4 regions of the Streptomyces sp. NPDC007875 genome follow, and region 1 is predicted to be linked to each of the others. Evidence: riboswitches for the same ligand, from Rfam matches in the RefSeq annotation. Region 1 holds a riboswitch; each other region holds the start of a gene.

Region 1 (5,280 bases):
AGCAGCCTGCTGCTGTGGGAACTGGAGCACAACACCGGCGAGGGCGGTCGCCCGCTGTACGAGCTCTACGCGGACGAGGACGCCCTGACGCTGGCCGAGCGCCGCGTCCACGATCGCCTCGGCGGCGCCCGCTGGGAGGAGCTCGACGGGTTACCGCTGTGGCTTCCGGACCAGCTGCTGCACACGGCCGAGCCACTGGAGAGCTCCCGTGCGTATGTGGCCGACAATTCGGCCGACCACGCCCGTCGTGTCCTGCGCCGCGCGGAGAACGCCGACCGCCCGGGCGAGGAGACCGAGCGGCTGCTGACGACCGCGTTCGCCCATGACATCGCCCTCGCGCCCAAGCCCCGGCGCCGCTCCGGCGGTCCCGACGCGACCTGGTGCCGCTTCTATGAGCACGCCTTCCTGCTCGCGGGAGGGGACGAGGTCGTGCTGTGGGAGCTGGAGCACAATCTCACCCGGGACGGACGGCTGGTGTGCGAGGTGTACCTCGACGAGGTCTCGGCGGAGCTCGCGGCGGACCGTCATGCCCGCGCGCTGGGCGTCGACCTCTGACGTCGCATCCGCACCCTCTGGCACATCCGCACCCTCTGGCACATCCGCACCCTCTGATGCATCCGCAACCTCTGGTGCGCCCGTAGCCGCTGACGCTCTCGTGGCCTCTGACGGGCCGGCGGCGCGCCCGCGGCGTAACCTCTGACGGCCCCCGTGGCTCTGACGCGCCCACAGCCTCTGAGGCGCCGCAGCGCGCCCGCTGCGTGCCCACCGCGTGCCCGCTGAGTGCCCGTGTGCGCCCTCCACATGCCCGCAGGGCGCCCGCCACGTGCCCGCAGCGCACGTGTGGGAGCCGGGCCCGCTCACGGCGCCCGTCCAGCACCCGCTTGGCCGACACCGACTCGCCTGGCGGCCCGTCAGCCGGAAGCCTGGTGACGAAGGTGACGAAGGTGACCAAGGTGGCAACGGCGACGCTGTGACGACAGCGAGCTGTGACGACAGCGACGCTGTGACGGCGGCGGGACGCGGACCAGGGAAGCGAGAGAAGCCGGTGCGGGTGCGAGGGAGCAGGGCTCGTACGGGCGCCCGTACCAAGTGGCGTACGGCCTGGCCCCGGCTGAGCCGCCCGCACACCCACCGCCGCCGCACCCGCCTGCACACGCTCATCGACACCGGCGCCGCGGCCGGTGGTGCCTCTGCCGAAGGGTTCACCGGGCCCACCGCGGGGCCCAGCCCGGTCGAGGACGCTCACCAGGGGCTGCCGGGCCGCCGGGTGGCCCGCTGGGTTCCCGCCATCCTCATCCTCGGCGGCGTCAGCTTCGACCTGGCCACCCCGTCCGGCTACACCGCCTCGCCCTTCTTCGCCGCCGCCCCTCTGGTCGCCGCGGCGCTCTTACCGCTGCGGCAGACCGTCATCATGGCCGTCATCGCCGTCCTCACGACCTGTCTGCTGGCGGAGTTGCACGGCGTGACGGACCCGACCCAGGCGGCCACCGAGATCGTCACGGTCGCCACCGTGACCGGGCTGGCGGTGGCGATCAACCGTGTCGTACGGCGCAGCTACCACCGGCTCGCCTCGGCACGCGGTGTCGCGGAGGCGGCCCAGCGCGCCGTCCTGCCCGCGCCGCCCGCCCGTCTCGCCGGGCTGGAGATCGCCGCGCGCTACGTACCGGCGGAGAAGTACGCGGCGATCGGCGGTGACCTGTACGCGGTCCAGGACACCCCGCACGGCGTACGGCTGACCGTCGGCGACGTACGCGGCAAGGGGCTGGGGGCCGTGGAGGTCGTGGCGATCCTACTGGGCTGCTTCCGGGAGGCGGCGGAGCAGGAGACGACCCTGGAGGCGCTCGTGGGCCGTCTGGAGCGGGCGCTGCAGCGTGAGGGCGCCCGGCGAGCCGACCTGGAGGTGTTCGAGGGGTTCACGACGGCGGTGGTGGCTGAAATTCCGCGCGGTGACTCCACCCTGCGGTTGCTCAACCGTGGTCATCCGGCGCCGCTGCTCATGGAGGAGGACGGCGGGGTGCGCGCCCTGGAGCCGGAGGCGGCGGCGCTGCCGGTGGGGATGGGGGAGCTGGCCGGGTGGCCGGACCGGGTGATGGAGCTGGGGTTCGAGGAGGGGGCGACGCTGCTGCTCTTCACGGACGGGGTGACGGAGGCCCGGGACCGCAATGGCGAGTTCTACGACCCGGCGAAGCAGCTGCGCGGCCGCCGCTTCACCGATCCGCAGGAGCTGCTGGATGCGTTGGTGGCCGATGTCGAGCGCCATACGGACGGCGGGACGGCGGACGACATGGCGCTGCTGGCGGTCCGCCGGACCCCGGCCCGCGGGAACGGACGGGGGAACGGGCACGGCGACGGTGACGCGAACCGCACCGGCCATACGAGGGACGGCGACGCTCCCCACCGTCCGTAGCCGACCGGGTCCATACCGTGCGTAGTCGGCCGAGCCCCCTCCGCATAACAATTGCTGCACGATCGACCCGCACGCGTTTTTGTGAACCTTTGGCCAGTGCGCCGATTCGCTCCCATCTGTTCCTTCTTGAGCGCTAAGTTCATGCCAAAGGTGCGCGGATTCCTCAGAACAGCTTGGAATCACATCGCGCTCTCTATTAACGTTCGATAACGCAGCGCGGTCGTCACAACCGTCGCAAGGGCGGCACCGTGCGCCGTCGCCGAATCCCGTACGCACACCGGCAGTACCGCACCACCAGCAGCACCAAGGGAACCGGGGAACCAACACCTTGGGGTGAATCGGGTCGAACCTGACCCGTAGGAGACCTTCCTGCTCCGAACCCGTCAGCTAACCCGGTAGGCGAGAAGGAAGGAAAGGAGTGCGCCTCCGTGGCGTCCAACAGGTCTGCCCTGGACGAGGCCCCGTATCGCACACGGGGAGGCGGTTTGGGGACCGCCACCGCCTACGGCCCCGGCTTTGACGCCGGCGGTGGGATGAGCTCCGGGGACGGACACTTCGCCCCCGACGATCGGTACGCGAATGCGGATGGGGACGCGTTCGAGGGCCCGGGTGCCGGATTCGAGACCGAGCCCTGGGAGGAGTGGAACCCCACCGAGGAGTCCATCGCTCCCGTACGCGGCCGGCATCGCGTGGCCAAGCAGCGCGGCGGGACCATGGCGCGCAGCGGCGCCGTCCTCGGGGTCGGCGTGATCGCGGCGGTCGGTGCGGGCGGCATGGCCAGCGCCAAGGACCGTCCCAAGCCGCCCATTTCCATGCCGGACCTCGGCCATGTCGCCGATGAGGTCAAGGCCAGCTTGCCCGCGGCCAAGGACCTGCCCGGCATCGGCTCCTGGACGTCGGACGACAGCAGTGGGCCGCAGACGGCCGCCGCCCCCCTCTCCCAGGCCGGCCTGACCAGCGAGGACGAGCAGCGCGGCACCACCGACGCGGGTGAGGCGCTCCGCGCCCGCATCCTCCAGCAGGCCGAGAACCAGCAGAACGCGGCGGACGAGGACAGCCGCACCGCCGCGGCGAAGGCCGCCGCGGAGAAGGCATCCGACCAGGCCGCGGAGGTGGCCGCCCAGCGGAAGGCCAAGGCCGAGGCGGAGAAGAAGGCCGCCGAGCAGCGGGCGAAGGAGGCGGCCGAGAAGAAGGCCGCGGCCGAGCGCCAGGCCAGGCTCGCCGCCGCGTACACCCTCCCCGTCGGCTCGTACACCCTGACCGCGAGCTTCGGCCAGGCGGGCGACATTTGGTCGGCCGACCACACCGGCCAGGACTTCGCCGCCCCGACCGGCACCCCGGCCAAGGCGGTGCACGGCGGCACCATCACCCAGGCGGGCTGGGCCGGTTCGTACGGCTACCGCATCGTGCTGACCCTCAGCGACGGCACCGAGATCTGGTACTGCCACCTGTCGTCGATGGTCGTCACATCGGGCAAGGTGACGGCGGGCGACGTCATCGGCCGCGTCGGCGCCACCGGCAATGTGACCGGCCCGCACCTCCACCTCGAGGTCCGGCCGGGCGGCGGCTCGCCGATCGACCCGATGCCCTGGCTGCGCCAGCACGGGATGAATCCCTGATACTCCGGCGGCTCTGGCGCTCTCTCCCCCCTTGACGCCAGGGCCGCCGGTTTACGTCCCGACGGGGCGGCCCCTCAGGAACACCCCTCTCAGGAACCCCCCAGGAATCCCCCAGGAACACCCCCCCGAGGAACACCCCCCCGAGGAACAACCCCGCCCGGCCACCCGTTGTAAAAACGTATGGCTGACAACACACAAAAGATCGGTGACCTGTCCGTCTTCCCGTTCTCCCTCGGCGGGAACGTCTTCGGCTGGACCGCCAACGAGGCCGAGTCCTTCCGGGTGCTCGACGCCTTCGTCGCGGCGGGCGGCAACTTCATCGACACGGCCGATGTCTACTCCGCGTGGGTGCCGGGCAACGAGGGCGGCGAGTCCGAGACCGTCCTCGGCAACTGGTTCGCTTCCCGGGGCAACCGTTCCGAGGTCGTCCTCGCCACCAAGGTGGGCGCCGGCTACCCGGAGCCCCGCGGTCTGACCTCGTCCGCCATCAAATCGGGCGTCGAGAAATCCCTCCAGCGGCTGCGCACCGACTACATCGACCTCTACTACACCCACTACGACGATCCGTCGGTGCCGGTGGAGGAAATCATCAGCACCCTGGACGAACTGGTCACGGAGGGCAAGGTCCGCGAGATCGCCGCGTCCAACGTCAGCGCGGAGCGCCTGGAGGCCCAGCTGACCTTCTCCACCCAGGAGAGCCTGGCCCGCTATGTCGCCCTCCAGCCGCACTACAACCTGGTCTCGCGCGACACCTACGAGGGCGAGCTGGCCGACGTTGCCGCCCGCCACGGCCTGGCGACCATCCCGTACTACTCCCTGGCGTCCGGCTTCCTCACCGGTAAGTACCGCCCCGGCACGGCGGTCGACAGCCCCCGCTCCACGGGCGCGGCCCAGTACCTGGAGACCGAGCGCGGCCAGAAGGTCCTCGCCGCCCTGGACGACGTCGCCGCCAATCACGCCACCGAGCCCACCACGGTCGCCCTCGCCTGGCTCCTCGCCCAGCCCACGGTCGCGGCCCCCCTCGCCAGCGCCCGCTCCGTCGACCAGCTCCAGCCCCTGCTGGCCTCGGTCGACCTCAAGCTGACCCAGCCGGAACTGGACCTGCTGACCTCGGCGTCGGACTGACCGGAAGTCGGCGGGACGGGGCGCGGTAAGGACTGAGCGGAAGGCGGCGGGACGGGGCCCCGTAGAACGGCGGGCGGGCAACAAGCCCCGCCCGCCTGAGCCCCCCCCGCACGAACGCGATCCGCTACA
Region 2 (5,280 bases), on a different contig from region 1:
AGGCACGCCAGGCCGCCGAGAAGAAGCGCAAAGCCGCCGAGGCGGCGCGCAAGGAGGCGCTGCGCCCGAAGTTCGCGCTGCCCGTCGCCCAGCACGGCCTGAGCGCCATGTTCGGCCAGGCCGGTATCAACTGGATGTCCGTGCACACCGGCATCGACTTCCCGGTGAGCTACGGGACGCCCGTGATGGCCGCCACCGACGGCACCGTGACGACGCAGTGGAACGACGCCTACGGCAATATGGTCGTCCTGACCAGCCCGGACGGCACGGAGACCTGGTACTGCCACCTCAGCAGCGCCAAGATCCGCTCCGGCACCGTCAAGGCCGGGGAGACCATCGCGTACTCCGGGAACTCCGGTAACTCCACCGGCCCGCATCTGCACTTCGAGGTCCACCCCGGCGGTGGCTCGGCCATCGACCCGCTGCCCTGGCTGCGCGGTCAGGGCCTCGACCCGACCTGACCGGCCCCGGGTCTGGCCCCACTCCCGACCCGGGCCCTGACCGCTGTAGCGCGCCACCGGCGCGCTACAGCCTCAGCCCTTCGGCCGGCCGCTACAGCTACAGCTTCTCCACCGGTGCGTACCGCAGCAGCAGCCGCTTCGGCTTCTCCTCGCCGAAGTCGATCGTCGCCTCCGCGTTGTCCCCGCTGCCCTTCACCGCCACCACCGTGCCGAGCCCGAACGAGTCATGGGTGACCCGGTCGCCGATGGCCAGCGCGACCACCGGGCGCTCCTTGGCCCGCCGGGTCGCGAACCCGCTGCCCCCGGTGCGCGACCGCGACGACGACAGACCGGACGACAGCCCCGACGGCGGGGTCGAGGCGACGCTGCCCATGGACGCCGACGGGGTGGCGGGCCCGGTGCGCCGCCACCGCACATACTGGTCCGGGATCTCCTCCAGGAAGCGGGACGGCGGGTTGTACGCGGGCTGGCCCCAGGCGCTGCGCATCGTCGAGCGGGTCAGATAGAGCCGCTCGCGGGCCCGGGTGATCCCCACATAGGCCAGCCGCCGCTCCTCCTCCAGCTCCTTGGTCTGGCCGAGCGCCCGCATATGCGGGAAGACGCCGTCCTCCATACCGCTGAGGAAGACGACCGGGAACTCCAGGCCCTTCGCCGTGTGCAGGGTCATCAGCGTGATCACGCCGGAGCCGTCGGTGTCCTCGTCGGGGATCTGGTCGGAGTCGGCGACGAGCGCGACCTGCTCCAGGAAATCCGCGAGGGTGCCGGGGTTCTCCTCGCCGCGGTCCTGCTCGAACTCCAGGGCCACGGCCGCGAGCTCCTGCAGGTTCTCGATCCGGGTCTCGTCCTGCGGATCGGTGGACGCCTGGAGCTCGGCCAGATAGCCGGTGCGCTCCAGCACCGCCTCCAGGACGGTCGCCGGGCCCGCCCCGGACTCCACGATGGTGTGCAGCTCCTCCATGAGCGTGTTGAACCGCTTGACCGCGTTGGCCGAGCGGGCCGCCATGCCGTACGCGTCGTCGACCCGGCGCAGCGCCTGCGGGAAGGTGATCTTCTCGCGCAGCGCCAGCGCGTCGATCATGGCCTCGGCGCGCTCCCCGATGCCGCGCTTGGGCACGTTGAGAATCCGGCGGAGCGGGACGGAGTCCTCGGGGTTGGCCAGCACCCGCAGATAGGCGAGGACGTCCCGGACCTCCTTGCGCTCGTAGAAGCGCACGCCGCCGACGACCTTGTACGGCAGCCCGACCCGGATGAAGATCTCTTCGAAGACACGGGACTGGGCGTTGGTCCGGTAGAAGACCGCCACGTCACCGGCCTTGGCGTCGCCCGCGTCCGTGAGCCGGTCGATCTCGTCGGCGACGAACTGGGCCTCGTCGTGCTCGGTGTCGGCCACATAGCCGGTGATCTCGGTCCCGGCGCCGGCCTCGGTCCACAGGTTCTTCGGGCGGCGGTTCTCATTGCGCTCGATGACCGCGTTGGCCGCGCTCAGGATGGTCTGGGTGGAGCGGTAGTTCTGCTCGAGGAGGATCGTCCGCGCGGTGGGGTAGTCCTCCTCGAACTGGAGGATGTTGCGGATCGTGGCGCCCCGGAAGGCGTAGATCGACTGGTCGGCGTCGCCCACCACGCACAGCTCGGCGGCCGTGGTCTCCTCGGTGTCCGTGCCCACCAGCTCGCGCACGAGGGTGTACTGCGCGTGGTTGGTGTCCTGGTACTCGTCCACCAGGACGTGCCGGAAGCGGCGGCGGTAGTGCTCGGCGACGTCCGGGAACGCCTGGAGCAGATTGACCGTGGTCATGATGATGTCGTCGAAGTCCAGTGCGTTGGCCTCGCGCAGCCTCGCCTGGTACATCGCGTACGCCTCGGCCAGCGTCTTCTCGAAGCCGTCCGTCGCCTGTCCGGCGAAGGTCTCCTCGTCGATCAGCTCGTTCTTCAGGTTGGAGATCTTGGCGCTGAAGGACTTCGGCGGGAACCGCTTGGGGTCGAGATCCAGATCCCGGCAGACCAGCGACATCAGCCGCTTGGAGTCGGCGGCGTCGTAGATCGAGAACGATGAGGTGAAGCCGAGCTTCTTGGACTCCCGGCGCAGGATGCGGACGCAGGCGCTGTGGAAGGTGGAGACCCACATGGCGTTCGCCCGCGGGCCGACGAGCTCCTCCACCCGCTCCTTCATCTCGCCCGCCGCCTTGTTGGTGAAGGTGATGGCGAGGATCTGGCCGGGGTGTGTCCCGCGGGCGCCGAGCAGATAGGCGATGCGGTGGGTGAGCACCCGGGTCTTGCCGGAGCCGGCGCCCGCGACGATCAGCAGCGGCGAACCGGTGTGCTCCACGGCGGCTCTCTGCTGCTCGTTCAACCCCTCGAGCAGGGCGGACGGGTCCACGACGGGCCGCGCCGCGCCGTCCCGGTAGTGGGCCTCCCGGGGCACGGGCGCGTCGAAGCCGCCGCTGAAGAGGTGATGCGGCACGTCCTCGGCACCATCGGGGCCGGGGTGCGCCGAATCCTCGGGCGGCGGTGGTGGCTCCTCGTTCGAAGGAGGCCCGAGGTCCGCCAGGAAGCTGTCGTCAAAGAGGCTGCTCATCGCTCCCCGAGTCTAGGCCGCCCCACTGACAGCCGATGCCCGAACATCACGAAACGGTTTCGGGCAAAACGGCCACCAGTCTTCACAGGAGCCCCACGCGTTGGCTACCGTCCTGCGTCAGGCGGCCCGGAAGATCCGTCGGCGAACCACGTCGGCACGGGCGGCCTCCGCCGAGTCCGGCACCGCCGTAAGGCGCCCGGAGCCGGGGACCCGACAACGCAACACCGGGGTGAATCGGCCCGAACGGCGTGGCACGCAGGTGCCGCCCGGACACGGCCGTAGGGCAACCTTCCGTACCGCCCGAACCCGACAGCTAACCCGGTAGGCGGTCCACGGAAGGAGTCGCCTCCCTTGGCGTCGCACCGCAAGCCGCGGAGCCGAATACCGGCCCCGCTCACCGGTCACGGCCGCCGTACGGCCGTCGGGTTCACCACGGCCGCCCTCGCATCCGTCACCCTGCTCTCCCAGACGGCCAACGCCGCGCCGGGCGACCCCAAGCCGGCCGGCCAGTCGATCGAGAAGGTCAAGGAGAAGGTCGACACCCTCTACCACCAGGCGGAGAGCGCCACCCAGCGCTACAACGCCGCCAAGGAGCGCGCCGATCAGCAGCGGGCCAAGGTCGACAAGCTGCTCGACTCCGTCGCCCAGCGCACCGAGAAGCTCAACGAGGCGCGGCGCACGCTCGGCGCCTACGCCGCCGCCCAGTACCGCGACGGCGGAATGGCCCGCTCCGCCGCGACCCTGCTGTTCTCCAATGACCCGCAGGACGTCTTCGACCAGTCGCATCTGATGGACCGGCTGACCGGTCGGCAGAAGCAGGCCGTCGACGACTTCCAGAAGCAGCAGGCGAGCGCCGCCAAGGAGCGCGGTAGGGCCAGCGAGAGCCTCGCCTCGCTGACCGCGTCGCAGAAGCAGCTGAAGACCCAGAAGAAGACCGTCCAGGACAAGCTGACCGAGGCCCGGCGGCTGCTGGCGAATCTGACCGCCAAGGAGAAGGCGCGGCTGGCGGCGATCGAGAAGAAGAAGGCGGAGGAGGCCCGCCGTAAGGCGGCCGCGCTCGCCGAGAAGCAGCGGCAGGAGGCCGCGCGCAAGAAGCAGCAGGAGCAGAACAAAGACAGCAGCTCCGGTTCGACGGCGCCCTCGGCCCCGGCCAACAGCTCCAAGGCGGCCCAGGCCATCGCCTTCGCGAAGTCGCAGCTCGGCAAGCCGTATGTCTGGGGCGCGACCGGCCCCAGCTCCTTCGACTGCTCAGGGCTGACGCAGGCGGCCTGGAAGGCGGCCGGGATCTCGCTGCCGCGCACCACCTGGGACCAGGTGAAGGTCGGTACGCGCGTCTCGACGTCCGAACTCCAGCCGGGCGATCTGGTCTTCTTCTACGACGACATCAGCCATGTCGGCCTCTACATCGGCGACGGGATGATGATCCACGCGCCGAAGCCGGGCGATGTGGTGAAGAAGGCGCCGATCACCGAGATGCCGATCTACGGGAGCGTGCGGCCCGCGTAGGGCGGGCGCGGGGGCCGTACAGGCCCTTGGCGTGGGGGGGGGGGGGGGGGGGGGGGCCCCCCCCCCCCCCCCCCCCCCCCCCCCCCCACCCCTGCCTCACCTCAACCGCTACGTTTCCGCGTCCGAGTTGCCGCGCAGTTCAGCCGCGCGCCGGTGGTTCCGGCACCCCAGGCCGACGGAGACGAGGGGTGAGGGCGTCCGCCGTGAACCCGACGTAGGTCCCGCGTAGCGACGCGTTCACGTGAAGAGGCGTGCAGGGTGCGGAATTCGGTGTGCACGGCATGGATGTACGGGCGGGCCGTCCGAAGTGATCCGCGATGTCACAACTGTGTGCTGGGCGCGATCTGGAGCGGTCACAACCCGTCGGCGGGGCGGCAGTTGGCGGCCGGGCGGCGTTCTCCATTGCGCACACTGGTTCTGCAGAGCAGGTCAGCACGGGCACAACGGATGACGAGTGGGGGGAACGCGCCATGGCGGACGGTTGCCGGGACTGTGAGACGTGTACGAGGTCGTGGCTGGGGCGGCTGCTCCAGAACGCGGCGGTGGGGCTGATGCATGTGGTGACGATCGGCATCAGCTATCTGGTCAAGAAGGGGTTCAGGCGGCACTGCCCGCAGTGCAAGCACCTGCTGTCGCGACACTCGCGCAGGGCGGACGGTTCATTCCGGGACTGAGCGCTCCTCACGGCGCGAGGGTCGTTCGTCCGAGGACGCCGATATCGCCTGGGCCCCGTAATGGATC
Region 3 (5,280 bases), on a different contig from region 1:
CCTCGAAGCTGCGCTTCTGGGTGTAGCCCGCGTCCGTGAACACCTTGATCATCTTGGTGTTGGCGGGCAGCACCTCGGCGGCGAACCGGCGGATGTCGCGCTCGCGCGCGACCGCGGCGATGTGTTCGAGGAGCGCCGAGGCCACCCCGCGGCCCTGGTGGGCGTCCTGGACGAGGAAGGCGACCTCGGCCTCGTCGGCGGGGGCCGCGGCCGGCATCCCCCGTCCGTCGATGCGGTCGTAGCGCACCGTAGCGATGAACTCATCCCCCACGATGGCCGCCAGGCCCACCCGGTCGACGTAGTCGTGGTGGGTGAAGCGGTGGACGTCGCGGTCGGACAGGCGGGGGTAGGGGGCGAAGAAGCGGTAGTACTTCGACTCGTCCGAGACCCGCTCGTAGAAGCTGACCAGCCGCTGGGCGTCATCAGGGGTGATGGGACGGATCTGTGCCGTGCCGCCGTCCCGGAGCACCACATCGGCTTCCCAGTGGGTCGGGTAGGCGTGATGGTCCGACGGGCTCCGCATGGGGCCCAGGGTACGGGCCCGCCCGGTCCGGATGGTGGACACCCTTGCGTCGGGGCCGAGTGTCGGGGGAAGGTCCGTATCGGGCCAGTCCGGGCACGCCCGGGCCCACTCGGACATCGACCGGGTGAATCCGGACACCGTATGATTTTGGTCTAGACAACAGCACCCGTCACACCTGAAGGGCAACACCATGGCTGAGCGCCGCGTCACCATCGGCTGGGCCGAGGGCCTGCACGCCCGCCCTGCGTCGATCTTCGTCCGGGCGGCCACCGCCGCCGGCGTCCCCATCACGATCGCCAAGGGCGACGGCACCCCGGTCAACGCCGCCTCCATGCTGGCCGTGCTGGGCCTGGGCGCCCAGGGCGGCGAGGAGGTCGTCCTCGCCTCCGACGCGGACGATGCCGAGGTCGCGCTCGACCGGCTGGCGAAGCTGGTGGCGGAGGGCCTCGAGGAGCTTCCCGAGACCGTCTGATCCACCGCCCGATGCACATGTGATTCCCGTGTGATTCAAAGGTTCGGCACGGCGGGGCCGCGGTGACCATTTACGGCCACCGCGGCCCCGCTATTTTTCCGTTTCCACCCGGACTCGGCGCCCCGAAAACCGGGCGCCGCGAAACCACGCAGAGAATTCCCGAGAGTTGTATACGGGATCGCTGTTAATTCCGGCCGCTCGCCGTGTTTACGGAATGTTTCGAAGCCCTCACCGGGATGGGGCGGCGCGACCGGTATTCCGCCAGCGCGCGCTCGGTGTGCGCGGCGGCGAGCGCCCGCGCCCGGTCGGCGTCGCCGCGCGCCACCGCGTCCACCAGTGCGCCGTGCTCCGCCCAGGACTCCACGGCCCGCGCGCCCGGGTCGGGGTGCCGGGCGCCCCCGGGCGGTGCGGGCTGCGGTACGGGAGCGGCCGCGTACACCCACGCGGTCTTGCGGCGCAGCTGGACGAGCATCGCGGCCAGGCTCGGGCTGCCGGACGCCTGGGCGAGGGTCTCGTGGAACCAGTCGCCCAGCGGCCGCAGCTCGCCCAGCCGACCGTGCTGGGCCCGCTCCCGGCCGAGCCGGACCAGCCCGCGCAGCACCTTCAGATGGGCCTCGGTGCGGCGCTGTGCGGCCCGCGCGGCGCCCAGCGGCTCCAGGAGCGCCCGGATGTCCAGCAGATCGGCCGCCTCGCGCTCGGAGGGCTGGGCGACGCAGGCCCCCGCGTGCCGCCGGGTCGTCACGAAGCCCTCGGACTCCAGGGTGCGCAGGGCCTCGCGGACCGGCACCCGCGAGACGCCGTAGCGCCGGGCGAGAAGTTCCTCGGTGAGCCGGCTGCCGGGCTGATATGTGCCGGAGACGATGTCGTCGCGAATCGCCGTGCACACCGCATGCGCCGAAATCCGGCGACCGCCCTGGACCGCGGTCATATCCCCGCTCACTTCCGGTCCCACATTGTCGAACCTCCGCCTTAACGCCCGCGAAACGCACCCATGGAACGCGCGTTGAACGACTCTATTCCAATCGGACGTCATTTCCGATGGCGGAGTGCATTTCATGGATATTTTTTGGTCAGCGGGCGGCGGCACGCCGAAGGCCCCGTCCGGTGGACGGGGCCTTCTCGGAGTCTCACGGGACCGCGGGCGTGCGCGGAGCCTCGCGGGGTCGGACGTTCGCGGAGTCCCGCGAGGTCAGACGTTGACGCCGTGCGAGCGCAGATACGACAGGGGGTCGATGTCCGAGCCGTAGTCCGGGCTGGTGCGGGCCTCGAAGTGCAGATGCGGTCCGGTGACGTTGCCGGTGGCGCCCGACAGGCCGATCTGCTGGCCGGGGGTGACCTTCTGGCCGACCGAGACGCTGATCGACGACAGATGGCCGTACTGGGTGTAGGTGCCGTCGTTCATCTTGATGACGACGTTGTTGCCGTAGGAGCCGCCCCAGCCCGCCTCGACGATCTCGCCCATGCCCACGGAGTGCACCGAGGTGCCGGAGGAGGCGTGGAAGTCGATGCCGGTGTGGCTGCCGGAGGACCACAGCCCGCTGGCCGCCTCGTAGCCGGTGGAGACGTAGGAGCCGCTGATCGGCGATTCGAAGGTGTTGAGGCGCTTGCGCTCGGCCTCGCGCGCCGCGCGCTCCTTGGCCTCGCGCTCGGCCTTGGCCTTCTTCGCCGCGGCCTCCGCCTTTCTGGCGGCCTCCTGGCGGGCGATCGTCTCCGCCTTGGCCTTGGCGGCGGCCTGCTCGGCGGCGGTCTCCTGGGACTGCGCCTGCTCCTCGATGTGGTCCGCGATCCCGTCGCCGATCACGATCGCCTGGGTCAGACCGGTCTGCTGGGAATTGGGGCCGGTGTCGGCTGCGAACGCCTGTCCGGTGATCCCGGCGACGACACCCGAGGCGACGGTGGTGATGCCCACGACGTTCGCGCCGGTGCGGACGTTGACCTTGGTGGTGCGGCGGTGTTTCCCGGTGGCAGTGCGGGTGGACGCCATGCTGAGGCGCACTCCTTCCTTCCTTCTCGCCTACCGGGTTAGCTGACGGGTTCGGAGCAGGAAGGTCTCCTACGGACTCCTCCCCCGGCCGGGGAAGGCGCCCGATTCACCCCTGGGGACGTGTGGGTCCCCGGCTCCCCTGGCTCGCGCCGTACGGGGACTCGGCGATGACTGTCCGTGCCGCGGGTGCGGCGGGTTGCCGGCGAACAGCCGGACTGACGCTAAACGGGCCCGCTTTCGATCACCAAACGGTTCCGGTTTTTTGTTGCTCTCCCCACAAACCAAACAAGCCGTCACTGCCGCAAATCGGGCATGAAGGAAGGACCCCGGCACCCTTACGGGGGCCGGGGTCCTTCCGTTGCGAGCTCGTCGAGCGGACCGTCTGCCGGATCGGCAGCGAACTCGGATCGTCAGTGAGTCGGCCAGGTGGTCGGCTCCTCGGCCAGATCCAGCCAATCGGCCAACTCCGGGCGGCTCAGCCGGAGATGACGCGCACCTCACCGATGCCCAGCGCCCTGACCGGCTCCTCGATCACCGAGGCATCCCCGACCAGCACCGTGACCAGCCGGTCCGCCGGGAAGGCGCTCACCACCGCGGCGGTCGCCTCCACCGTGCCGGTCTCCGCGAGGCGGGCGTACAACTGCGCCTGGAAATCGTCCGGAAGGTGCTGCTCGACCTGGTCGGCGAGGGTGCCCGCGACGGACGCCGCCGTCTCGTACTTCAGCGGGGCGACGCCCACCAGGTTCTGCACCGCGACATCGCGCTCCTCGTCGGTGAGCCCCTCCTCCTTCAGCGTGCGCAGCACCTTCCAGAGGTCCTCCAGCGCGGGTCCGGTGACCTCGGTGGCCACCGAGCCGCTGATCGCCAGCATCGCGGCGCCCGCGGAGCCGCCCGAGGGAGCCGGGGGCGCGGAGCGCAGCACCTGGCCGAAGGCGCGCACCCCGTAGGTGTAGCCCTTCTCCTCGCGCAGCACACGGTCGAGGCGGGAGGTGAGGGTGCCGCCCAGGCAGTACGTGCCGAGCACCTGCGCGGGCCAGATCCGGTCATGGCGGTCGGCGCCGACGCGCCCGATGAGCAGCTGGGTCTGCACCGCGCCCGGCCGGTCGACGATCACCACACGGCCGAGGTCGTCCGCGACGATCGGGGGAACCGCGCGCGGCGCGCCCGCCCCGCCCGTCCAGGCACCCAGGGTGTCGGCGAGCGCCCCGTCGAGGTCGACCCCGGTGAGGTCGCCCACGATGACGGCGGTGGCCGTGGAGGGGCGGACATGCGCCTCGTAGAACGCCCGCACGGCCGCGGCGTCGATGCCCTCGATGGTCTCCTGGGTGCCCTGGCGCGGCCGGGACATCCGCGACTCGGCCGGGAAGAGGGCCGCGGAGAGGGCCATCGAGGCGCGGCGGGCCGGGTTGGCCAGCTCATGGGGGATCTCGTCCAGCCGGTTGCGCACCAGCCGCTCGACCTCGCCGTCCGGGAAGGCGGGGGCGCGCAGGGCGTCGGCCAGCAGACCGAGCGCCTTGGGCAGCCGGGAGACCGGGACCTCGAGGGAGACGCGGACGCCGGGGTGGTCGGCATGCGCGTCCAGCGTGGCGCCGCAGCGCTCGAGCTCGGCGGCGAACTCCTCGGCGTCGTGCTTGTCGGTGCCCTCCGACAGGGCGCGCGCCATGATCGTGGCGACGCCCTCGAGCCCGGCCGGCTCGGCGTCCAGCGGCGCCTCCAGATTGATCTCGACGGCGACGACCTGCTGGCCGGGGCGGTGGCAGCGCAGCACGGTAAGGCCGTTGGGCAGCTGACCGCGCTCGGGGGCCGGGAACGCCCACGGCTTGGGCGCGCCGCCCTTGGGCTGCGGGTGGAAGGTCATGGTCGCGGTGACGGCGTCGCTCACTGGGCCGCCTCCCCTTCTGCGTCGGTCTCGGCGGTGTCGGCTGCGTCCTCGGCGCCCTGGACGGGCTCGTAGACCAGCACGGCACGGTTGTCGGGGCGCAGCCGCGCCGCGGCCACGGCCCGCACCTCCTCGGCGGTGATGTCGAGCACCCGCTCCACCGCGGTCAGCGCCAGCTGCGGATCGCCGAAGAGCACGGCGTACCGGCACAGCTCGTCGGCCCGGCCGCCGACCGTGGCCAGCCGGTCCAGCCACTCGCGCTCGATCTGCGCCTGCGCCCGCTCCATCTCCTGCGGCGTCGGCCCCTCCTCGGCGAAGCGGGCCAGCTCCTCGTCGACGGCGGTCTCGATGGCCGGCACCTCGACACCGCCGGAGGTCTTCACGTCCAGCCAGCCCAGCGAGGGGGCGCCGGACAGCCGCAG
Region 4 (5,280 bases), on a different contig from region 1:
ATCGCCGTGTGTCTTACGCGCCCTTGGCTCGCCTGGCAAGCGCGGTGATCGTATCACCGGTATCACTGGGCCCCGTGCATGTGCCCCAGTCCCATTCGTTCACCTGACGCCGTCTCAGCCACACCGTCAGTTCACCGCGTTGACCGACGTCAGGGCATGTCCCGGGGGTTCGTATCGGGGCGGCGCGGGCAACCACCGAACGGCGGTCGCAGCCATCAGATATCCGGGCATTCGACCCGCGCTGTGCGCGGGTGGTGAAGGGTGTGTGGAGATGAATGGGGAATTCCGCTAGACATTCATCCCGGTCATTACTCCCTTATTCTCTTTGTTCTGCTTATTCACTTATTTCTCGTGTTGCCCGTTACTTCCGACAGGCCGGAGGGGGCGACTGGGCGCGGGTATCGTCGGGGCGTGTCGGAACAGCCCCGTGACAGCTCCGCTCCCACCCTCTTCACCTGGGAGTTCGCCACCGATCCCTACCCTGCGTACGCCTGGCTACGCGAGCACGCCCCGGTGCACCGGACCACGCTGCCCAGTGGTGTCGACGCCTGGCTGGTGACCCGTTACGCCGATGCCAGGAAGGCGCTGGCCGATCCCCGGCTCTCCAAGAACCCCCAGCGGCACAGCGCGGCGGCCCACGCAAAGGGCAAGGTGGGCATTCCCGGCGAACAACGTGCCGACCTGATGACACATCTGCTCAATATCGACCCTCCGGACCACACCCGGCTGCGGCGGCTGGTGTCCAAGGCGTTCACCCCGCGCCGGGTCGCCGCGTTCGCCCCTCGGGTGCAGACCCTCACCGATCAGCTCATCGACGCCTTCGAGGAAGGGGGAGAGGCGGACCTCATCCATGAGTTCGCCTTCCCTCTCCCTATTTATGCGATCTGCGATCTGCTCGGGGTGCCGCGCGAGGACCAGGACGACTTCCGGGACTGGGCCGGCGCGATGATCCGGCACGGCGGCGGCCCGCGCGGCGGAGTGGCCCGCGCCGTGAAGAGGATCCGCGCGTATCTCGGCGAGCTGATCCACCGCAAGCGCCTGGAGCTCGTGGAGCGGAGGGAAGAAGAGGACGGGGAGGATCTGATCTCGGGGCTGATCCGGGCCAGCGACCACGGTGAGCACCTCACCGAGAACGAGGCCGCGGCCATGGCCTTCATCCTCTTGTTCGCCGGCTTCGAGACCACCGTCAACCTCATCGGCAACGGCGTCTACGCACTCCTGCGCCATCCGGAGCAGCGCGCCGTCATGCGGCGGGCCCTGGAAGAAGGGGACGAGCGGCTGCTGGCCGCCGGGGTCGAGGAGCTGCTGCGCTACGACGGGCCCGTGGAGATCGCCACCTGGCGGTTCGCCACCGAGCCGCTCGCCCTCGCGGGGCAGCACATCGCCGAAGGGGAGCCGGTGCTGGTGGTGCTCGCCGCCGCCGACCGGGACCCCGAGCGGTTCGCGGAGCCCGACGTCCTCGACCTCACCCGCCGCGACAACCAGCACCTCGGCTACGGCCACGGCATCCACTACTGCCTCGGCGCCCCGCTCGCCCGGCTGGAGGCGCAGACCGCGATCGCCACCCTGCTGCGGCGCCTGCCCGGACTGCGGCTCGCGGCGGATCCGGAGGATCTGCGGTGGCGCGGCGGGCTCATCATGCGCGGGCTGCGCACGCTCCCGGTGACCTGGAATTCCGCGGACCGCTGAGGCGTCCAAGCCCCGTACGTACGGACATTGGTGACGAATGATCAGCCATGTGACCTCGGCGTGACCTGGGATACATCGGCTTGTGATGATCGAGTGCCCTCGCTATGTTCACCGGCAACCGAGTTCGCCATAGAGAGGGCAATCGCATGCGTTCCGGTAATGGTCGACACCGTCGCCCCCGTCAGGCTCCGGCCATCATCGTCGCGGCGGGGGTCACGGGAGCGAGCATCGCCCTGCCCCTCTTCGGGGCGTCCGGCGCACAGGCCGCCCAGACCTCCACCTGGGATCAGGTCGCCGAGTGCGAGAGCGGCGGCATGTGGAGCGCCAACGAGGGCAACGGCTTCTACGGCGGACTCCAGCTGACCCTCGACATGTGGAAGGACTACGGCGGCACGGAGTACGCCCCGCGCCCCGACCTGGCCAGCCGCTCCCAGCAGATATCCGTCGCCCAGTCGATCCTCGGCGACCGCGGCCCCGACGCCTGGCCGAGCTGTGCGCTGGGTGCAGGGCTCACCGACGGCTCCGGCGCCCCCGATGTGGACCCCGGTGGCACGGCCACCGCGGACCCGGGGACGGGCCGGGGCGAGGTGGGGGACCGGGGACGGGACGGCTCCTCCTCCGCGGAGTCGGACCGTTCGGGGACGTCCGGCAGCGCCGGTGAGCCGGATTCGTCCGGATCGACCGAGGAGTCGGAGGCCCCCCGCACCTCCAAGTCCCCCGACGGACTGGACGGCTCGGCATCGGACACCCCGACGTCGGACGGTTCGGCCTCGGATGACCCGGCCTCGGACGACTCGGCGTCGGACGGCTCGAAGGGGTCCTCGTCGGATCCCTCCGCCGACCCCTCGCCCTCCGGCCGCCACCGCGGCTCCCCGGACGCCGGGGAGCGGGCCGAGGACGGCGATGCGGCGGACGGGCAGCCCTCCGGGCGCCACGCTTCGCGTGACGCCGCGGACCGCGACCAGAGCCCCACGGACGACGATTACACTGTTCGCCCCGGTGACAACCTGTCAGGCATCGCCGAGGACCGGAATGTGTCCCGAGGTTGGGAAGGGCTCTACGAGAGCAACGAGGACCTCATCGGAATCGACCCCGACCTGATCATCCCTGGTCAGCGACTCGACCTCTCCATCAGGGCGCAGTGATTCGGGGGGAATTGCCCGATCTGGTTCCGGTGAGACATACATCTCGTCACAATTTCCGGGCCGCACCTCGTGTCCGATCTCTCCTCACCCGGCCCTACCTGCGCCGATGTGGGCCGAGTGAGATCAATTACAGCCCCATTCGCTGCCATTGGGGTGTTTGAACGTTCTCGGGAGGTGTGTTTAACGTCTTTCCGCTCGCCACCGCGGGCACCGTCGATCGTCACGCCGAATCCTGCCGGCGGTCGGGGGGAACCGACGCGTCAGCGCCGAAGGCAGGAGCGGGGGACCCAAGGTAGGTGCCGAGTGGCCTGTGGACACGGGCTCGTCGGCTAGGGGTGAAGCCGGGAGCGATCATCGCGACCGGCCGGGCAACTCACGTCCGAACCCGACAGCTCACCTCGTAGGCGTCGGTGAGGAAACGAACCAACGATGCTGAAGTCCAACGGGAAGCACCGCCGTCCCTCCAAGGCCACCCGTATCGCCGCGCTCACCGGTCTCGCCGGTGCCGCCGTGGCGGCGCCCCTCATCGGGGCGACCTCCGCCTCCGCGGCCACCAGCTCCCAGTGGGACCAGGTCGCGCAGTGCGAGGCCGGTGGCAACTGGTCGATCAACACCGGCAACGGCTACTACGGCGGCCTGCAGTTCTCGAGCTCCACCTGGGCCGCGTACGGCGGCACCGCCTACGCCCCCACCGCGGACAAGGCCAGCAAGGCCCAGCAGATCCAGATCGCCGAGAAGGTCCTCGGCAGCCAGGGCAAGGGCGCCTGGCCGGTCTGCGGCAAGGGTCTGACCTCCGGCGGCAGCCCGTCCGCGCCGTCCGCGCCCTCCGGTTCGCAGGACCAGCCCTCGGCCTCCACCAAGTCGGCCCCGGCCGCCCAGCCTGCCCAGCCGAAGGCGCAGCCGCACACCGCGCCCGAGCGCGCCACGCGTGAGCAGCCCCGTGGCCCGATCAAGAAGGGTGACGGCGAGTACAAGGTCAAGTCCGGTGACACCCTTGGCAAGATCGCCAAGGAGCACCACGTCAAGGGCGGCTGGAAGAAGCTCTTCAAGTTGAACGAGGACATCGTGGAGAAGGCCGACCTGATCTACCCGGGCCAGAAGCTGCACCTCGGCTGAGCCACGGTCACGGTCGCGGCCGCGGCCTGAGGACTCCTCCCGAGTCTCCCGAGGACCCCTCCGAGTCCCCTGAGGCCGCCGCCCGAGCACCCTGAGACGAGCCCCGGTCGGGGCGTGCCGCCCCTATGGCGCGCCCCACCGGGGCTCCTTCATCTTCCGATTCACCAGAAATCTGGATATGTGATTCAGAATCTGGCTTTTTGTGTCACGCCCCTGTCTCGTGGGGCGGGCGAACGCGGGGTGCAGCCCTCCCGGCCCGTTAGGCTCGTGCTGCTACCGCAGACCCATACGAAGGAGAACCTCGTGCCGTCCATCGACGTCGTCGTAGCTCGCGAGATCCTCGACTCGCGAGGCAACCCCACGGTCGAGGTCGAGGTCGGCCTCGACGACGGCAGCACCGGCCGTGCCGCCGTTCCGTCCGGCGCCTCCACCGGCGCCTTCGAGGCCCTCGAGCTCCGTGACGGCGACAAGAACCGCTACAACGGAAAGGGCGTGGAGAAGGCCGTCCTCGCCGTCATCGAGCAGATCGGCCCCGAGCTGGTCGGCTACGACGCCACCGAGCAGCGCCTGATCGACCAGGCGATGTTCGACCTGGACGCCACCCCGGACAAGTCCTCGCTCGGTGCCAACGCCATCCTCGGCGTCTCCCTCGCGGTCGCGCACGCCGCCTCCGAGGCGTCCGACCTCCCGCTCTTCCGTTACCTCGGCGGCCCGAACGCCCATCTGCTGCCGGTCCCGATGATGAACATCCTCAACGGCGGATCGCACGCCGACTCCAATGTGGACATCCAGGAGTTCATGATCGCGCCGATCGGCGCGGAGTCCTTCTCCGAGGCCGTGCGCTGGGGCGCCGAGGTCTACCACACCCTGAAGTCCGTGCTGAAGGAGCGCGGCCTGTCCACCGGCCTCGGCGACGAGGGCGGCTTCGCGCCGAACCTCGGCTCCAACCGTGAGGCCCTCGACCTGATCCTCGAGGCGATCAAGAAGGCCGGCTACCAGCCGGGCCAGGACATCGCGCTCGCGCTCGACGTCGCCGCCTCCGAGTTCTACAAGGACGGGTCGTACGAGTTCGAGGGCAAGTCCCGCACCGCCGCCGAGATGACCTCGTACTACGCCGAGCTGGTCGCCGCGTACCCGCTGGTCTCCATCGAGGACCCGCTGAACGAGGAGGACTGGGACGGCTGGAAGACCATCACCGAGCAGCTCGGTGACAAGGTCCAGCTGGTCGGCGACGACCTCTTCGTCACCAACCCCGAGCGGCTCTCCCGCGGTATCGACAGCGACACCGCGAATGCCCTGCTGGTCAAGGTCAACCAGATCGGCTCGCTGA

What was found. A riboswitch is a leader RNA that binds a small molecule or an ion and turns the genes downstream of it on or off. The one in region 1 is predicted to bind cyclic di-AMP.
Region 2: it holds a riboswitch for cyclic di-AMP, as region 1 does, so the genes downstream of both, ACFYOY_RS17335 (NlpC/P60 family protein) here and ACFYOY_RS06780 (M23 family metallopeptidase) in region 1, are expected to answer to the same signal.
Region 3: it holds a riboswitch for cyclic di-AMP, as region 1 does, so the genes downstream of both, ACFYOY_RS26735 (M23 family metallopeptidase) here and ACFYOY_RS06780 (M23 family metallopeptidase) in region 1, are expected to answer to the same signal.
Region 4: it holds a riboswitch for cyclic di-AMP, as region 1 does, so the genes downstream of both, ACFYOY_RS42450 (transglycosylase family protein) here and ACFYOY_RS06780 (M23 family metallopeptidase) in region 1, are expected to answer to the same signal.

What each region holds. Positions count from the first base shown of each region.
Region 1 covers NZ_JBIADZ010000002.1:663,585-668,864, forward strand. The annotation lists gene ACFYOY_RS06770 (DUF6227 family protein) at 1-555, shown strand, start outside; gene ACFYOY_RS06775 (PP2C family protein-serine/threonine phosphatase) at 1,046-2,407, shown strand; cyclic di-AMP (ydaO/yuaA leader) riboswitch at 2,655-2,824, shown strand; gene ACFYOY_RS06780 (M23 family metallopeptidase) at 2,836-4,026, shown strand; gene ACFYOY_RS06785 (aldo/keto reductase) at 4,207-5,151, shown strand.
Region 2 covers NZ_JBIADZ010000007.1:269,623-274,902, reverse strand. The annotation lists gene ACFYOY_RS17345 (M23 family metallopeptidase) at 1-461, shown strand, start outside; gene pcrA (DNA helicase PcrA) at 559-3,033, opposite strand; cyclic di-AMP (ydaO/yuaA leader) riboswitch at 3,207-3,377, shown strand; gene ACFYOY_RS17335 (NlpC/P60 family protein) at 3,385-4,539, shown strand; gene ACFYOY_RS17330 (hypothetical protein) at 5,010-5,213, shown strand; gene ACFYOY_RS17325 (MarR family winged helix-turn-helix transcriptional regulator) at 5,279-5,280, opposite strand, start outside.
Region 3 covers NZ_JBIADZ010000013.1:188,687-193,966, forward strand. The annotation lists gene ACFYOY_RS26720 (GNAT family N-acetyltransferase) at 1-523, opposite strand, end outside; gene ACFYOY_RS26725 (HPr family phosphocarrier protein) at 714-995, shown strand; gene ACFYOY_RS26730 (GntR family transcriptional regulator) at 1,180-1,923, opposite strand; gene ACFYOY_RS26735 (M23 family metallopeptidase) at 2,185-2,979, opposite strand; cyclic di-AMP (ydaO/yuaA leader) riboswitch at 2,992-3,156, opposite strand; gene ACFYOY_RS26740 (pitrilysin family protein) at 3,455-4,861, opposite strand; gene ACFYOY_RS26745 (pitrilysin family protein) at 4,858-5,280, opposite strand, start outside.
Region 4 covers NZ_JBIADZ010000035.1:23,759-29,038, forward strand. The annotation lists gene ACFYOY_RS42440 (cytochrome P450) at 412-1,689, shown strand; gene ACFYOY_RS42445 (transglycosylase family protein) at 1,836-2,834, shown strand; cyclic di-AMP (ydaO/yuaA leader) riboswitch at 3,089-3,256, shown strand; gene ACFYOY_RS42450 (transglycosylase family protein) at 3,264-3,950, shown strand; gene eno (phosphopyruvate hydratase) at 4,254-5,280, shown strand, end outside.